2 regions of the Enterobacter sp. H2G27 genome follow, and region 2 is predicted to be linked to the other one. Evidence: predicted binding sites of a transcription regulator. Region 2 holds the regulator's gene; the other holds the start of a gene.
What was found. Region 2 encodes PurR, which represses purine synthesis genes. Its sites were predicted from a motif close to CANGCAAACGTTTGCNTG; they were not measured.

Region 1: a site for PurR is predicted at 3,022-3,039, ahead of cvpA (colicin V production protein). Genes of this name have one in related genera too.

What each region holds. Positions count from the first base shown of each region.
Region 1 is NZ_JBSVSI010000001.1:2,911,444-2,919,172, reverse strand. Features, by position in the region: gene accD (acetyl-CoA carboxylase, carboxyltransferase subunit beta) at 1-902, shown strand, start outside; gene folC (bifunctional tetrahydrofolate synthase/dihydrofolate synthase) at 973-2,241, shown strand; gene dedD (cell division protein DedD) at 2,231-2,929, shown strand; gene cvpA (colicin V production protein) at 3,095-3,583, shown strand; gene purF (amidophosphoribosyltransferase) at 3,617-5,134, shown strand; gene ACW9E7_RS13750 (UbiX family flavin prenyltransferase) at 5,224-5,793, shown strand; gene argT (lysine/arginine/ornithine ABC transporter substrate-binding protein ArgT) at 6,085-6,867, shown strand; gene hisJ (histidine ABC transporter substrate-binding protein HisJ) at 7,094-7,729, shown strand, end outside.
Region 2 is NZ_JBSVSI010000001.1:1,627,891-1,635,619, forward strand. Features, by position in the region: tRNA gene ACW9E7_RS07735 (tRNA-Val) at 1-14, opposite strand, end outside; tRNA gene ACW9E7_RS07740 (tRNA-Val) at 19-95, opposite strand; gene mdtK (MdtK family multidrug efflux MATE transporter) at 249-1,622, opposite strand; gene ACW9E7_RS07750 (riboflavin synthase subunit alpha) at 1,848-2,489, shown strand; gene cfa (cyclopropane fatty acyl phospholipid synthase) at 2,522-3,670, opposite strand; gene punC (purine nucleoside transporter PunC) at 3,969-5,168, opposite strand; gene punR (DNA-binding transcriptional activator PunR) at 5,283-6,194, shown strand; gene purR (HTH-type transcriptional repressor PurR) at 6,212-7,237, opposite strand; gene cydH (cytochrome bd-I oxidase subunit CydH) at 7,535-7,624, shown strand.

The DNA of each region.
Region 1 (7,729 bases), 1.3 Mb from region 2:
GCTGGATTGAACGAATTAAAAGCAACATTACCCCAACGCGCAAAGCGAGCATTCCTGAAGGGGTATGGACGAAGTGTGATAGCTGCGGTCAGGTTCTGTATCGCGCAGAGCTGGAACGCAACCTTGAGGTGTGTCCGAAGTGTGACCACCATATGCGTATGTCGGCGCGCAACCGCCTGCATAGCCTGCTGGACGAAGGTTCTCTGGTAGAACTGGGCAGCGAGCTTGAGCCAAAAGACGTGCTGAAGTTCCGCGATTCCAAGAAATATAAAGATCGTCTGGCCTCCGCACAGAAAGAGACCGGCGAGAAAGACGCGCTGGTCGTCATGAAAGGCACCCTGCATGGGATGCCGGTTGTTGCCGCTGCGTTTGAGTTCTCCTTTATGGGCGGCTCAATGGGCTCCGTGGTTGGTGCGCGCTTCGTGCGTGCCGTTGAGCAGGCGCTGGAAGACAACTGTCCGCTGATCTGTTTCTCTGCCTCCGGCGGAGCACGTATGCAGGAAGCGCTGATGTCCCTGATGCAGATGGCTAAAACCTCTGCAGCGCTGGCGAAGATGCAGGAGCGCGGTCTGCCGTACATCTCCGTGCTGACCGACCCAACCATGGGAGGCGTCTCCGCGAGCTTCGCGATGCTGGGCGACCTGAACGTCGCTGAGCCAAAAGCGCTGATCGGCTTTGCGGGTCCTCGCGTTATCGAGCAGACCGTTCGTGAAAAACTGCCGCCGGGCTTCCAGCGCAGTGAGTTCCTCATCGAGAAAGGCGCCATCGACATGATCGTCCGCCGTCCGGAAATGCGCCTGAAGCTGGCGAGCATCCTGGCGAAGCTGATGAATCTGCCAGCGCCAAACCCGGATGAGCCGCGCGAAGGCGTGGTGGTACCGGATCAGGAACCCGAGGCCTGATAACTGAAAAGGGCAGGGCCGGTTGGCGCTGCCCTTTTGCTTTCTAATCTGTTAATGACAACCGGGCATTATGGAAAATAAAAGCATTCCCCAAGCCACGTCGCCCCTGGCCGCGTGGCTTTCTTATCTGGAAAACCTGCACAGTAAAACCATCGATATGGGGCTTGAACGGGTGAGCCAGGTTGCCGCGCGTCTTGATGTGCTCAAACCGGCACCTTTCGTGTTCACCGTCGCAGGGACCAACGGTAAAGGCACGACCTGCCGCACGCTGGAGTCCGTCCTGATGTCGGCCGGTTACAGGGTAGGCGTTTATAGCTCTCCACATCTGGTCCGCTACACCGAGCGGGTTCGCGTGCAAAATCGCGAACTACCGGAATCCGCGCATACGGCGTCGTTCGCGGAAATTGAAGCCGCGCGCGGTGAGATCTCATTAACCTATTTTGAATACGGCACCCTGTCGGCCCTGTGGCTGTTTAAACAGGCGCAGATGGATGTGGTGATCCTTGAGGTTGGCCTCGGGGGACGTCTTGATGCAACCAATATCGTGGATGCAGATGTGGCGGTGGTCACCAGCATCGCGCTGGATCATATCGACTGGCTGGGTCCGGATCGTGAAAGCATTGGCCGCGAGAAGGCCGGTATTTTCCGCGCAAATAAACCCGCCGTGGTCGGCGAGCCGGATATGCCACACACCATTGCTGACGTAGCAAACGAGAAGGGCGCGCGTCTGCTGCGCCGCGGCGTTGACTGGCAGTATGAGGTTCAGAACAACGGCTGGCGCTTTAGCGACGCGCAGGGGGCACTGGATAACTTGCCGTTGCCGCAGGTTCCGCAGCCGAACGCGGCCACCGCGCTGGCGGCACTGCGCGCCAGCGGATTGGTGGTGAGCGAGCAGGCAATCCGCAACGGCATTCAGAGCGCAATTCTGCCCGGGCGTTTCCAGATTGTCAGCGAGTCACCGCGCCTGATTCTGGACGTGGCGCATAACCCGCATGCGGCGGCGTATCTCGCGGGACGTCTCAAATCGTTACCAAAAACCGGGCGCGTGCTGGCGGTTATCGGTATGCTTCATGATAAAGATATCGGCGGGACGCTGGCCTGCATGGAGAGTGTGGTCGATAGCTGGTATTGTGCTCCTCTGGAAGGGCCGCGCGGCGCGACGGCCGAGCAGTTGATGGAACATCTCGGCAAAGGCGCAATCTACAGTAGCGTGGCTCAGGCCTGGCATGCCGCGATGGCGGATGCTAAACCAGAAGATACCGTGCTGGTGTGTGGTTCATTCCACACGGTGGCACATGTCATGGAAGTGATGGACGCGGGGAGAACCGGTGGCGAGTAAGTTTCAGAACCGTTTAACAGGAACCATTGTGCTGGTCGCGCTCGGGGTGATTATTCTTCCCGGGCTGCTCGACGGGCAGAAAAAGCATTATCAGGATGAGTTTGCCGCTATTCCGCTGGTGCCTAAACCGGGTGACCGCGATGAGCCGGATATGCTGCCCGCGGCGACGCAGGCGCTGCCTGCTCAGCCACCGGAAGGCGCGGCGGAAGAGGTGCGCGCGGGCGATGCCGCAGCACCGTCGCTCGATCCGTCTCGCCTGGCGGCAGCGAGCAGCAGCGATATCGATCCGGTGCCGGTAGAGCAGCCTAAACCGGTTGAAAAACCGAAGCCGGTTGAGAAGCCGCAGCCGAAACCGCAGCGCGATAAAACGGCAGAACAGCTCGCCGCGGCGTCAGAAACCCCACCGCCAGCAAAACCGGCGCAGCAGGAAGCTGCTGCCCCAACGGGTAAAGCCTACGTGGTGCAGCTCGGTGCGCTGAAAAACGCCGACAAAGTCAACGAGGTCGTGAGCAAACTGAGAAGTGCGGGATACCGTGTTTACACTTCACCTTCCACGCCGGTGCAGGGTAAAATTACCCGTATCCTCGTGGGGCCAGAAGCGTCTAAAGACAAACTGAAAGGGTCGCTGGGTGAGCTGAAGCAGATCTCCGGTCTGAGCGGTGTGGTGATGGGCTACAGCGCAAACTAAGTACGACCTGCTCCTTTAAGAGAGAGGCGATAAGCCACGGCGTTGAACATTTTTTCAGCGCCTTTTTTATTTACGCGCGGGAAGGAAATCCCTACGCAAACGTTTTCTTTTTCTGTTAGAATTCGCCCCGAACTGGATGACAGGGCGTTTAATCGTGGGACACATATGGTCTGGATTGATTACGCCATCATAGCGGTGATTGGTTTTTCCTGTCTGGTTAGCCTGATCCGTGGCTTTGTTCGTGAAGCGTTATCGCTGGTGACTTGGGGTTGTGCTTTCTTTGTCGCCAGTCATTACTACACTTACCTGTCTGTCTGGTTCACGGGCTTTGAAGATGAACTGGTCCGAAACGGAATTGCCATCGCGGTGCTGTTTATCGCAACGCTGATTGTCGGCGCTATCGTGAATTACGTGATAGGTCAGCTGGTCGAGAAAACCGGTCTGTCAGGAACGGACAGGGTGCTCGGGATCTGTTTCGGAGCGTTGCGAGGCGTGCTGATTGTGGCCGCGATCCTGTTCTTCCTGGATACCTTCACCGGGTTCTCCAAAAGCGAAGACTGGCAGAAATCGCAGCTCATTCCAGAGTTCAGCTTCATCATCAGATGGTTCTTTGACTATCTGCAAAGCTCGTCGAGTTTTTTGCCCAGGGCATAAACCCTGAGATGTGGCTTAACGAGGAAAAGACGAATGTGCGGTATTGTCGGTATCGCCGGTTTCATGCCGGTAAACCAGTCGATTTATGACGCGTTAACGGTGCTTCAGCACCGTGGGCAGGATGCTGCGGGTATCATCACCATTGATGCAAACAACTGCTTCCGTTTACGCAAGGCGAATGGCCTGGTAAACGATGTGTTTGAAGCCCGCCATATGCAGCGTCTGCAAGGTAATATGGGGATCGGTCACGTTCGTTATCCTACTGCTGGCAGTTCCAGCGCCTCCGAGGCACAGCCTTTCTACGTCAACTCACCGTATGGCATCACCCTTGCCCATAACGGCAACCTGACGAACGCACATGAGCTGCGTAAAAAGCTGTTCGAAGAGAAACGTCGCCACATTAACACCACCTCTGATTCTGAAATCCTGCTCAATGTGTTTGCCAGCGAGCTGGATAACTTCCGTCACTACCCGCTGGAAGCAGACAACATCTTTGCCGCGATTGCCGCGACAAACCGTCAGATCCGCGGCGCGTACGCCTGCGTTGCGATGATCATCGGTCACGGTATGGTCGCCTTCCGCGATCCAAACGGCATTCGTCCGCTGGTGCTCGGTAAGCGCGACCTTGGCGATGGCCGTACTGAATATATGGTTGCCTCTGAAAGCGTGGCGCTGGATACCCTGGGCTTCGAATTCCTGCGCGACGTTGCGCCGGGCGAAGCGGTCTACATCACCGAGAAGGGTCAGCTGTTTACCCGCCAGTGTGCCGATAACCCGGTCAGCAACCCGTGCCTGTTTGAATACGTTTACTTTGCCCGTCCGGATTCCTTCATCGACAAGATTTCCGTCTACAGCGCGCGCGTCAACATGGGCACCAAGCTGGGCGAGAAGATTGCCCGTGAGTGGGACGATCTCGACATCGACGTGGTTATTCCTATCCCGGAAACTTCCTGCGATATCGCGCTGGAGATCGCCCGCATTCTGGACAAGCCATACCGTCAGGGCTTCGTGAAGAACCGCTACGTTGGCCGCACGTTTATCATGCCGGGGCAGCATCTGCGCCGTAAGTCCGTGCGCCGCAAGCTGAACGCCAACCGCGCGGAGTTCCGCGACAAGAACGTTCTGCTGGTGGATGACTCCATCGTTCGCGGCACCACCTCTGAGCAGATTATCGAGATGGCGCGCGAAGCGGGTGCGAAGAAAGTCTACCTGGCCTCTGCTGCGCCGGAGATTCGCTTCCCGAACGTGTACGGTATTGATATGCCAACCGCCAACGAGCTGATCGCTCACGGTCGTGAAGTGGATGAAATTCGCCAGATCATCGGTGCCGACGGCCTGATTTTCCAGGATCTGAACGATCTCATCGACGCGGTGCGTGCCGAGAATCCGGAAATTCAGCAGTTTGAATGCTCCGTGTTTAACGGTATTTACGTGACCAAAGACGTTGACCAGCAGTACCTCGACTATCTTGATTCACTGCGCAACGACGACGCCAAAGCCGTCCAGCTGCAGAACGATCTCGAAAGCTTAGAGATGCACAACGAAGGTTGATGCTCCGGCAGGTGAGGGCGAATGCCCTCACTTGCAACTCCCCGCAAAATCCTGCACAGTCTGCCCTGAAATCAGTAAGGGCAAAAATCATGAAACGACTCATTGTTGGGCTCAGCGGCGCCAGCGGCGCGATTTACGGCGTACGTTTGTTACAGGTTCTGCGTAGCGTGGCGGACGTCGAAACCCATCTGGTGATGAGCCAGGCGGCGCGGCAGACCCTCTCTCTGGAAACCGATCTCTCCCTGCGCGATGTTCAGGCGCTGGCGGATGTCGTTCACGATGCCCGTGATATCGCTGCCAGCATCTCCTCAGGCTCGTTTAAAACGGCCGGCATGGTTATCCTGCCCTGTTCAATTAAAACGCTCTCCGGCATTGTGAACAGCTATACGGACACCCTGGTGACGCGCGCGGCGGATGTGGTGCTGAAGGAGCGGCGTCCCCTGGTGCTGTGCGTGCGGGAAACGCCGCTGCACCTGGGCCATCTGCGCTTAATGACGCAGGCTGCGGAGCTGGGGGCTGTCATCATGCCGCCGGTACCCGCGTTCTATCATCGCCCGACCTCGCTGAATGACGTGATTAATCAGACCGTTAACCGCGTGCTGGATCAGTTTGACATCGACCTGCCCGAAGATCTCTTCAGCCGCTGGCAGGGAGCCTGAATCTGTGCACAAAACAGGTGCATGAAAAGACAAGTTGCCCTGTTTCAGGGCAATTATGCAACGGCGATCATATCCTCGACATTTAATTCGTTTTTTCCCTTTTTCTCTTTCCGGTTCGTTCGGCAGACCTGCTATCTTTCACCATTAAGGCAATATCGCAACGTTTTATTAACATATTTAACGTCGAAGTTTTGACCAGACGGCAATGTGGCATAAGACCTGCAAGATGAAGCCTGCAACACAACACACAACACAATACATAATAAAATCACGGTACTTGAGGGTAAATGTATGAAGAAGACGGTTCTGGCTCTGTCTTTGCTCGTGGGGTTAAGTGCGGCAGCAGGTAGCTACGCAGCGCTTCCACAGACGGTTCGTATCGGTACAGACGCAACCTACGCGCCATTCTCTTCCAAGGATGCGAAAGGTGATTTCGTAGGGTTTGATATCGATCTGGGTAATGAAATGTGCAAGCGCATTGCGGTGAAATGCACATGGGTGGGCAGCGACTTTGACGCGTTAATCCCGTCGCTGAAAGCCAAGAAAATTGACGCCATTATCTCTTCTCTCTCCATCACCGAAAAACGTCAGCAGGAGATTGCCTTCTCTGACAAGCTCTACGCCGCGGATTCTCGCCTGATTGCGCCGAAAGGCTCCCCGATTAAGCCCACCATCGACTCTCTGAAGGGCAAACACGTCGGCGTGCTTCAGGGCTCGACGCAGGAAGGCTATGCCAATGCTAACTGGCGTGAGAAGGGCGTAGACGTGGTGGCTTACCAGAACCAGGATCTGATTTACTCTGACCTGGCGGCAGGCCGTCTGGATGCTGCATTCCAGGATGAAGTCGCCGCGAGCGAAGGCTTCCTGAAGCAGCCTGCGGGCAAAGAATTCGCGTTTGCTGGCCCGTCTGTAAAAGACAAAAAGTACTTTGGTGACGGCACCGGTATTGGCCTGCGTAAGGATGATACCGAGCTGAAAGCCGCCTTCGACAAAGCCTTTGCAGAGCTGCGTAAAGACGGTACTTACGACAAACTGGCGAAGAAATACTTCGACTTCAACGTATACGGTGAATAACACCTGGCTGTAACGCACCGGAGAGGTGCGTTGCGGGAGCGGTTGACCCAATACAGTGCGTTAAATGCACTGTATTGGATCGCTTTGTGCATACTTACGCATTTATAATGCAAAAATTCCCGCCTGAAGGGCATTAGTCTTTGCCTGGCAGAGGGGATTAATGGCACATTAGCACCACCCCGTCGTCGTAAAAATCCCGTATGAAGACAGTTTGTTGAGGATAAATATGAAAAAACTCGTGTTGTCACTATCTCTGGTACTGGCCTTTTCCAGCGCCACCGCGGCATTCGCAGCCATTCCGCAGAAAATCCGAATTGGTACCGATCCAACCTATGCGCCGTTCGAATCGAAGAATTCAAAGGGTGAACTGGTCGGTTTTGACATCGATCTGGCCAACGAGCTGTGCAAACGCATCAAAGCACAGTGTACCTACGTTGAGAACCCGCTGGATGCGCTGATCCCGTCCCTGAAAGCGAAAAAAATCGACGTAATCATGTCCTCGCTCTCCATCACCGAAAAACGCCAGCAGGAGATTGCCTTCACCGACAAACTCTATGCGGCCGATTCACGTCTGGTGGTAGCTAAAGCTTCTGACATTCAGCCAACGCTGGAGTCGCTAAAAGGCAAACGCGTCGGCGTGCTGCAGGGCACCACGCAGGAAACCTACGGCAACGAACACTGGGCGCCGAAGGGGATTGAAATCGTCTCCTATCAGGGCCAGGAAAATATCTACGCTGACCTGACGGCAGGCCGAATTGATGCGGCATTCCAGGATGAAGTCGCGGCAAGCGAAGGCTTCCTGAAAACGCCGGTGGGTAAAGATTACAAGTTTGGCGGCCCGTCCATTAAGGACGTGAAGTTG
Region 2 (7,729 bases):
TGAGCTACGGACGCAGAATGGTGCGTTCAATTGGACTCGAACCAACGACCCCCACCATGTCAAGGTGGTGCTCTAACCAACTGAGCTATGAACGCAACGTGTTGTCGGTGACAACGGGGACGAATATTAGCGGCACAGCCCCGAGGTGGCAAGAGGGAAAATGCAATTTTCTCTCTGATTTCACGCGATTGCTGTATTACCGCGCAAAGTGAAGAGAAAGTAGCCGCCGGGCGGCGGCTACTGCGTATTTAACGGGCAGCGCGTTGCAAAATGATCGTTGATGGCTGGCGCTGCAGGAAGCGCATGCGCATCATCATCATAATCGCCGCCGACGTCAGGCCGATGATAAAGCCCATCCAGAACCCCGCCGGCCCCATGCGGTCAACCACCAGGTCGGTCAGGGCCAGAATATAGCCACACGGCAGACCCAGCACCCAGTAGGCGATGAAGGTGATAAAGAAGATGGAACGCGTGTCTTTATAGCCGCGCAGCACGCCGCTGCCAATCACCTGAATGGAGTCAGAAATCTGGTAAATCGCGGCCAGCAGCATCAGGTGCGATGCCAGCGTGACGACTTCCGGATTGTCGTTATAGAGCAGGGCGATCTGCTCGCGTAATGCAACGGTAAAGAGCGCAGTACAGATCGCCATGCAGACGCCGACGCCCAGCCCGGTTCGGGCGGCCGTTTGCGCATCGAGCGTTGAGCCCTGGCCCAGACGAAAGCCCACGCGAATCGTCACCGCCGCCGCCAGCGACATCGGCAGGACGAACATCAGGGAGCTAAAGTTCAGCGCGATCTGGTGCCCGGCGACGTTCACAATGCCCAGCGGGGAGACCAGCAGGGCGACCACGGCAAACAGGGTCACCTCAAAGAACAGCGCGAGGGCAATCGGCAGCCCTAACTGCACCAGACGCGTCATGATGTTCCAGTCCGGCGTGCTGAATCTGTGCTCGTTACGAATATCGCGCATGGAGCGGGCGCGCTTCACGAAGGTAAGCATCGAGAAGAACATTACCCAGTAAACGGCGGCCGTCGCCACGCCGCAGCCGACGCCGCCCAGCTCCGGCATCCCGAAATGACCGTAAATAAAGATATAGTTAACGGGAATGTTGACCAGCAGCCCGATAAAGCCCATCACCATGCCGGGCTTAGTTTTCGCCAGGCCTTCACACTGGTTACGCGCCACCTGGAAGAAGAGGTAGCCAGGCGCACCCCAGAGCAGCGCGCGCAAATAACCCACGGCTTTGTCCGCCAGTGCCGGGTCAATGTTATGCATAGCGCGAATGATATGGCCCGCGTTCCAGAGCACGACCATAATCAGCACCGAGACAAATCCTGCCAGCCAGAAGCCCTGGCGGACCTGATGGGCAATGCGCTCGCGGCGCCCCGAACCATTGAGCTGAGCGATAACAGGCGTGAGCGCGAGCAGCAGACCGTGACCGAACAGGATGGCCGGAAGCCAGATTGACGTACCGATAGCTACGGCCGCCATGTCGGTGGCGCTGTAGCCACCCGCCATTACCGTATCCACAAATCCCATTGCGGTCTGGGCCACCTGCGCGACGATCACTGGTATAGCCAGTGCCAATAGCTGGCGCGCTTCATTCATGTACTTCTGCACGTGAACACCTTTATTTTGTAGTTATATGAGAGACTAAAAAAGCCGCCGAAACTGGCAGCAAGAAGAAAATGCAGGGGGGTGCCAGCTATTGTAGCGGGCTTTAGCTATTTATCTAGTGAAAAAATCGCCAGAAAATGCGCTCTGCTGGCAACCTGTTTTTCCAACTGTTATTGTGGAGGGATTAAACGGTGTCATCACCGTTCGGAAAAAACAGGAGTTGTAAGCATGTTTACTGGTATTGTGCAGGGCACTGCCAAAGTGGTGTCCATTGATGAAAAACCTAATTTCCGTACTCATGTTGTTGAGCTGCCGGAATATATGCTCGAGGGCATTGAAACCGGCGCGTCGATTGCCCATAACGGCTGCTGCCTGACCGTTACCGAAATTAACGGCAACCAGATTAGCTTTGATTTAATGAAAGAGACGCTGCGCATCACTAACCTGGGCGAGCTGGTGGTAGGCGATACCATCAACGTTGAGCGCGCGGCGAAGTTCAGCGATGAGATTGGCGGTCATCTTATGTCGGGGCACATCATGACCACCGCCGAAGTGGCGAAAATCGTGACCTCGGAAAATAACCGTCAAATCTGGTTTAAAATGCAGGACCCGTCATTAATGAAATACATCCTCTATAAAGGATTTATTGGCATTGACGGGATTAGCCTGACGGTAGGGGAAGTGACGCCAACGCGTTTTTGCGTGCATTTAATTCCTGAAACGCTGCAGCGCACCACGCTGGGCGCGAAAAAACTGGGGCATCGCGTGAATATCGAAATCGATCCTCAGACCCAGGCTGTGGTGGATACGGTTGAGCGCGTGCTGGCAGCAAAAGAAGCCGCAATAATAAAGACCGCCGAAGAGGAATAAAAAAATAACCCCGGATATCCGGGGTTATTTTTTTAGCGTGCGACACGCAGTCCGTGTTCTATCCCACGGCTGAATACCACCTGCCAGAGCTGAATATCCCGTGCGCGAAACGCCCCCGCGCAGGCATTCAGATAATAGCTAAACATTCGTTTGAATCGTTCAGAATAGTTGTCCGCAATCTCTGGCCAGGCTTTCTGGAAACGTTCATGCCATGCCATTAAGGTGGTGTCGTAGTCCGCGCCAAAGTTATGCCAGTCTTCCATCACGAAATGGGGTTCACTGGCGTTGGCAATCTGGCGAACGGACGGTAAACAGCCATTCGGAAAGATGTATTTGTTGATCCACGGGTCAACGTTGTTGTCGGTCCGCTTAGAGCCGATGGTGTGCAGCAGGAAGAGCCCGTCCGGTTTCAGATTACGATCCACCACCTCAAAGTAGGTATCGTAGTTTTTTGGCCCCACGTGCTCGAACATGCCGACGGAAACGATCCGGTCGAACTGCTCGTTCAGGTCGCGGTAGTCCTGCAGCCGGATATCCACATCGAGACCCTGGCAGCGCTCTCGCGCCATTTTTTGCTGTTCCGCTGAGATCGTCACGCCGACCACGCTGACGCCATAGTGCTTCGCCATAAAATACGCCAGCCCGCCCCAGCCGCAACCGATATCCAGCACGCGCATGCCGGGCTGTAGCTGCAGTTTTTCACTGATCAGACGCAGCTTGGCCTGCTGAGCCTCTTCAAGCGTCGAGGCCTCTTTCCAGTAGGCGCAGGAGTATTGCATGAAAGGGTCCAGCATACGGCTGAACAAATCGTTGCCAAGATCGTAATGTTCTTTGCCAACGATCCACGCGCGTTTTTTACTCTGGAGATTGAAAAGTCGGGCAGAGGCGACGCGCAGGGTGTCTTTCAGGTTGCGAGGGAGTTGATTTTCAAGACCGGCACGCAACACGCTGGCGAAAAAGGTATCCAGACGTTCACACTCCCACCAGCCGTCCATGTAGCTTTCTCCCAGGCCTAACGACCCTTCCCGCAACACGCGTTTAAAAAAGTCGGGATGTTTAACCTGAGGATCGGATGGCGATGATCCATTGATAGTGATGCCTGCTCGACCTAACAGTTCACTGACGATCCGGGACCAGTTATCGTCCGGAACGCTGACTTCTTCTATACACGATGAACTCATAGCTTCTCCATCACCCTACTGTGATCAGAACCTTAAAACAGCGTAGACGCTTTTTTTGGTTTGTGAGAAATCTCACGGTAAATACCGCGAGGCTAGTATCCGACGTAGAACAGAGGAAGGGAGATAACCCTTGCCGAAATGCCTTCCATGGTAAAACGGGAGCACTCCGGCTCCCGTTAACACTTAATATTTATCGTATTTAATCGAACCAAATTTAGTATAGGCTTCAAAATTTGGTGATTCAATAGAAAATTGTTAGCAACCTAATCACTGAAATATAACATGATTTCTGGCGCAATCAGGCATGCGAGGTTTCCACCTGAGCACCGTTATCCTGCTCACGCTGCGCGGAGGCCTGCATGCGATAGCCCAATACCGCCAGCGCTACGGTGAACAGCATCACGCTGGTGGTGGTCAAAAGCGGCGTAGCAATCAGCGCCGAGACCACCAGGCTTGCCAGGAAGCACAAACCCAGCTGCAGGGTGTTCTGCAGCGCGGCGGCGCGGCCTGTTGCCTGCGGGAATGGACGCAGCGCCTGCGCCACAACGATAGGGTAAATCGCCCCGTTCGCAATGGCCATCACGCAGAACGGGATCAAAATTTCGGCCAGACCGGCACCCGGAATAAAGCCAACGGCCCAGGTCCCGATGACGCTCAGCGCATACAGCACCAGCAGCCACGGCAGCATCTGCTGGCCTTCCCATTTTTGCAGCGCCGCGCGACAGCCGTACCCGCCCACAAGGAACGCGATTGTCTGCGGAACATAGCTCAGGCCGATGGCTGCCGGGCTGTAGCCCATATCGTGCAGAATGAACGGCGAGCCGGTGAGCCATGCGAAGAAGCTTGCCGAGCAGGCGGCATAGATCAGGACATTCCCGCGATACGCTTTGGCGCTCAACAGTGAGGTGAAGGTAATCGGCTTCGCGTCGGCATGCGCCTCTTTTTTATGCGCAGGCTTGAGGGCAAACGCCGGCAGCATCAGCACCAGCGTGATGGCAAACAGCGTGGCAAAAATGGCCTGCCAGTCAAAGTGCGCGAGGATCCAGCTGCCCAGCAGCGGAGCCAGGGCAGGGGAGAGGCCCACCAGCGGCATAATGGTGGCGAAAATACGGTTTGTGCGGTTAGCCGGGTAGTAGTCGGTCACCAGCGCCTGCCAGGTCACGGCCGCGGCACAGACGCCCACGGCCTGAACGAAGCGCAGCACCAGCAGCCAGGTGGCGTCGCGTACCCATAACATCCCCAGGCAGCCCACGGCAAAAATGGCCAGACCCAGCAGCAGTACCGGTTTACGACCAAAGCGATCCGAGAGCGGTCCCCAGAGCAGCTGTGCAAAAGCAAAACCGGCGAGGAACAAACTCAGGCTGGCACTGATGGCGGCAGCGGGGGTTTGCAAATCTTCCTGCATCGCGGCAAAAGCCGGCAGGTACATATCGGTGGCCAAAAAGCCCAGCACGCTTAAGCCGCCGAGCCAGACTAAAAAACCGTTCCTGGGTTGCATTATTTTATTCTCCTGAGGAGGCAGGTATACATTGGCGCTGAGTGTAGGGAGTGCAAAGCCGCTTGTGAAACGCTAATATTTGGCGGGTGCATTCAAATTTTTTGCAGGCAGAAAATGTGGTCAGATTATTCTCTTGAAGTGGTCGATGCTGTCGCGCGTAACGGCAGCTTCAGCGGTGCGGCGCAGGAGCTGCACCGCGTCCCTTCGGCCATCAGCTACACGGTGCGTCAACTGGAGGAGTGGCTGGCGGTTCCGCTGTTTGAGCGGCGGCATCGTGACGTGGAATTGACGCCCGCCGGGGCGTGGTTTTTGAAGGAAGGGCGTTCTGTTATCAAAAAAATGCAGATCACCCGCGAACAGTGCCAGCAGATCGCCAACGGCTGGCGGGGACATCTTTCCATCGCGGTGGATAACATCGTGAAGCCGGAACGCACCCGACAGATGATTGTCGATTTCTATCGTCATTTCTCTGACGTTGAGCTGCGGGTCTCGCAGGAGGTGTTCAACGGGGTGTGGGATGCGCTGGCGGACGGCAGGGCGGAGATGGCGATTGGCGCGACGCAGGCGATCCCGGTCGGGGGACGTTACGCCTTTCGCGACATGGGGATGCTGAGCTGGAAATGCGTGGTGGCCAGCGATCATCCTCTGGCAGCGATGGACGGGCCGCTTAGCGACGATACGCTGCGCAACTGGCCCTCGCTGGTGCTGGAGGATACGTCCCGTTCATTGCCCAAGCGTATCACCTGGCTTCTGGACAACCAGCGGCGGGTGGTGGCTCCGGACTGGGAATCGTCGGCGACGTGCCTCAGTGCCGGACTGTGCGTCGCGATGGTGCCCGTTCATTTTGCGCGTCCGCGCATCGATACCGGCGAATGGGTTGAACTGACGCTGGAAAATCCGTTCCCGGACGCGGCCTGCTGCCTGACCTGGCAACAAAATGATGTCTCGCCCGCCATGGCCTGGCTGCTGGATTATCTGGGGGACAGCGAAACGCTGAACCGGGAATGGTTACGGGAGCCAGCGTAGCTGGCCCCGTAAAGGGATTAACGACGGTAGTCGCGGAACGGACCGTCCGCAACGGAACGGCGTTCAATCAGGCGCGGGTGAACTTCAATGGACTGCGACTCTTCGCGCTTGTTGACGATCCTGTCGAGCAGCATATTGAAGGCCGTTTCGCCCAGCGAATCTTTCGGCTGGTGAATGGTGGTCAGCGCTGGGGTGAAGAAGCGCGCGTTACGCACGTTGTCATACCCGATCACGGAAATATCCTGCGGTACGCGCAGACCCAGCTCATCGGCGGCGCAGAGCGCGCCCATGGCCATGATGTCACCCCCGCAGAAAACGGCGGTCGGACGGTGCGGCTGGGAAACGATCTGCTGCATCGCGCGGTAGCCTGATTCCGGCTCAAAGTCGCCCTGCACGATCCAGTTTTCCGGCACGTTGATCAGCGCTTCTTCCATCGCTTTCATAAAACCGGCAAGACGGCCCGCCCCGGTGTTGCGCTCCAGCGGACCCGGGATCACGCCAATCTCGCGGTGACCGCGTTCGATCAAATAACGACCGGCCATATAGCCGCCTTCAAAAGCGTTATCGATAACGGAATCGGTGAAGTCTGCGCGCGCTTCGCCCCAGTCCATCACCACCATCGGAATATGGCGATACTCTTCCAGCATCGACAGCACTGACTCCGGATACTCGGAGCACATTACCAGCAGGCCATCAACGCGCTTTTGCGCCATCATCGACAGGTAGGCACGCTGTTTTTCAATGCTGTTCCACGCGTTGCCCAGAATCAGGGTATAGCCTTTCTGGAAGCAGTTCTTTTCGACCGCTTCAATGATCTCGGCAAAATAGGCCGCTTCACTGCTGGTTGCCAGCAATCCAATGGATTTGGTGTGATTAACCTTGAGGCTACGCGCAACCGCACTTGGCGAATAGTGCAGCTCTTTGATCGCTGCCCAGACGGCGTTGCGCGTCTCTTCCGCCACAAAGCGGGTTTTGTTAATTACATGTGATACGGTTGTGGTGGAAACGTTTGCGCGTTTTGCTACGTCTTTAATTGTTGCCATTAAATGTCACTCCAGACCATATCCTAAGCTCCTGAAAAACTTGAAGGTAAACGTTTGCCTTCTCTCACCCTTATCTCGCAATGTTGAATTGCGGCACGCCGGGAAAACGACACGGGACGTCAGGAGGGGGTCAATGGCCGGTACGCTAATAAATTTAGCGTGGAATTTTGTCCTATCTTGATGAAAAGGGGAAGAGGTAAAGTGGTTATCAGTATAAATCCAGGAAGATTTTTGACGTAATCTGTGCAAAAATGAGCAAGCTCACTTTTCGTGTGGGGATTAAAAGGAGAAAAATTGATGAGTTCCGATCTTAAGTTTTCGCTGTTCACCACCGTTGTTGTGCTGGCTCTGATTGTTGTGGCCGGTCTGACGGCTGCGCTGCACTGATTTACGCGGAGGGAGAGCCTTCTCCCTCCCGACTCCCCGGATTGTTACTTCTCTGGCAAAAATCTTTTGCCATTTTGTTAACTTCTCATTTTTTGTGATTGATGT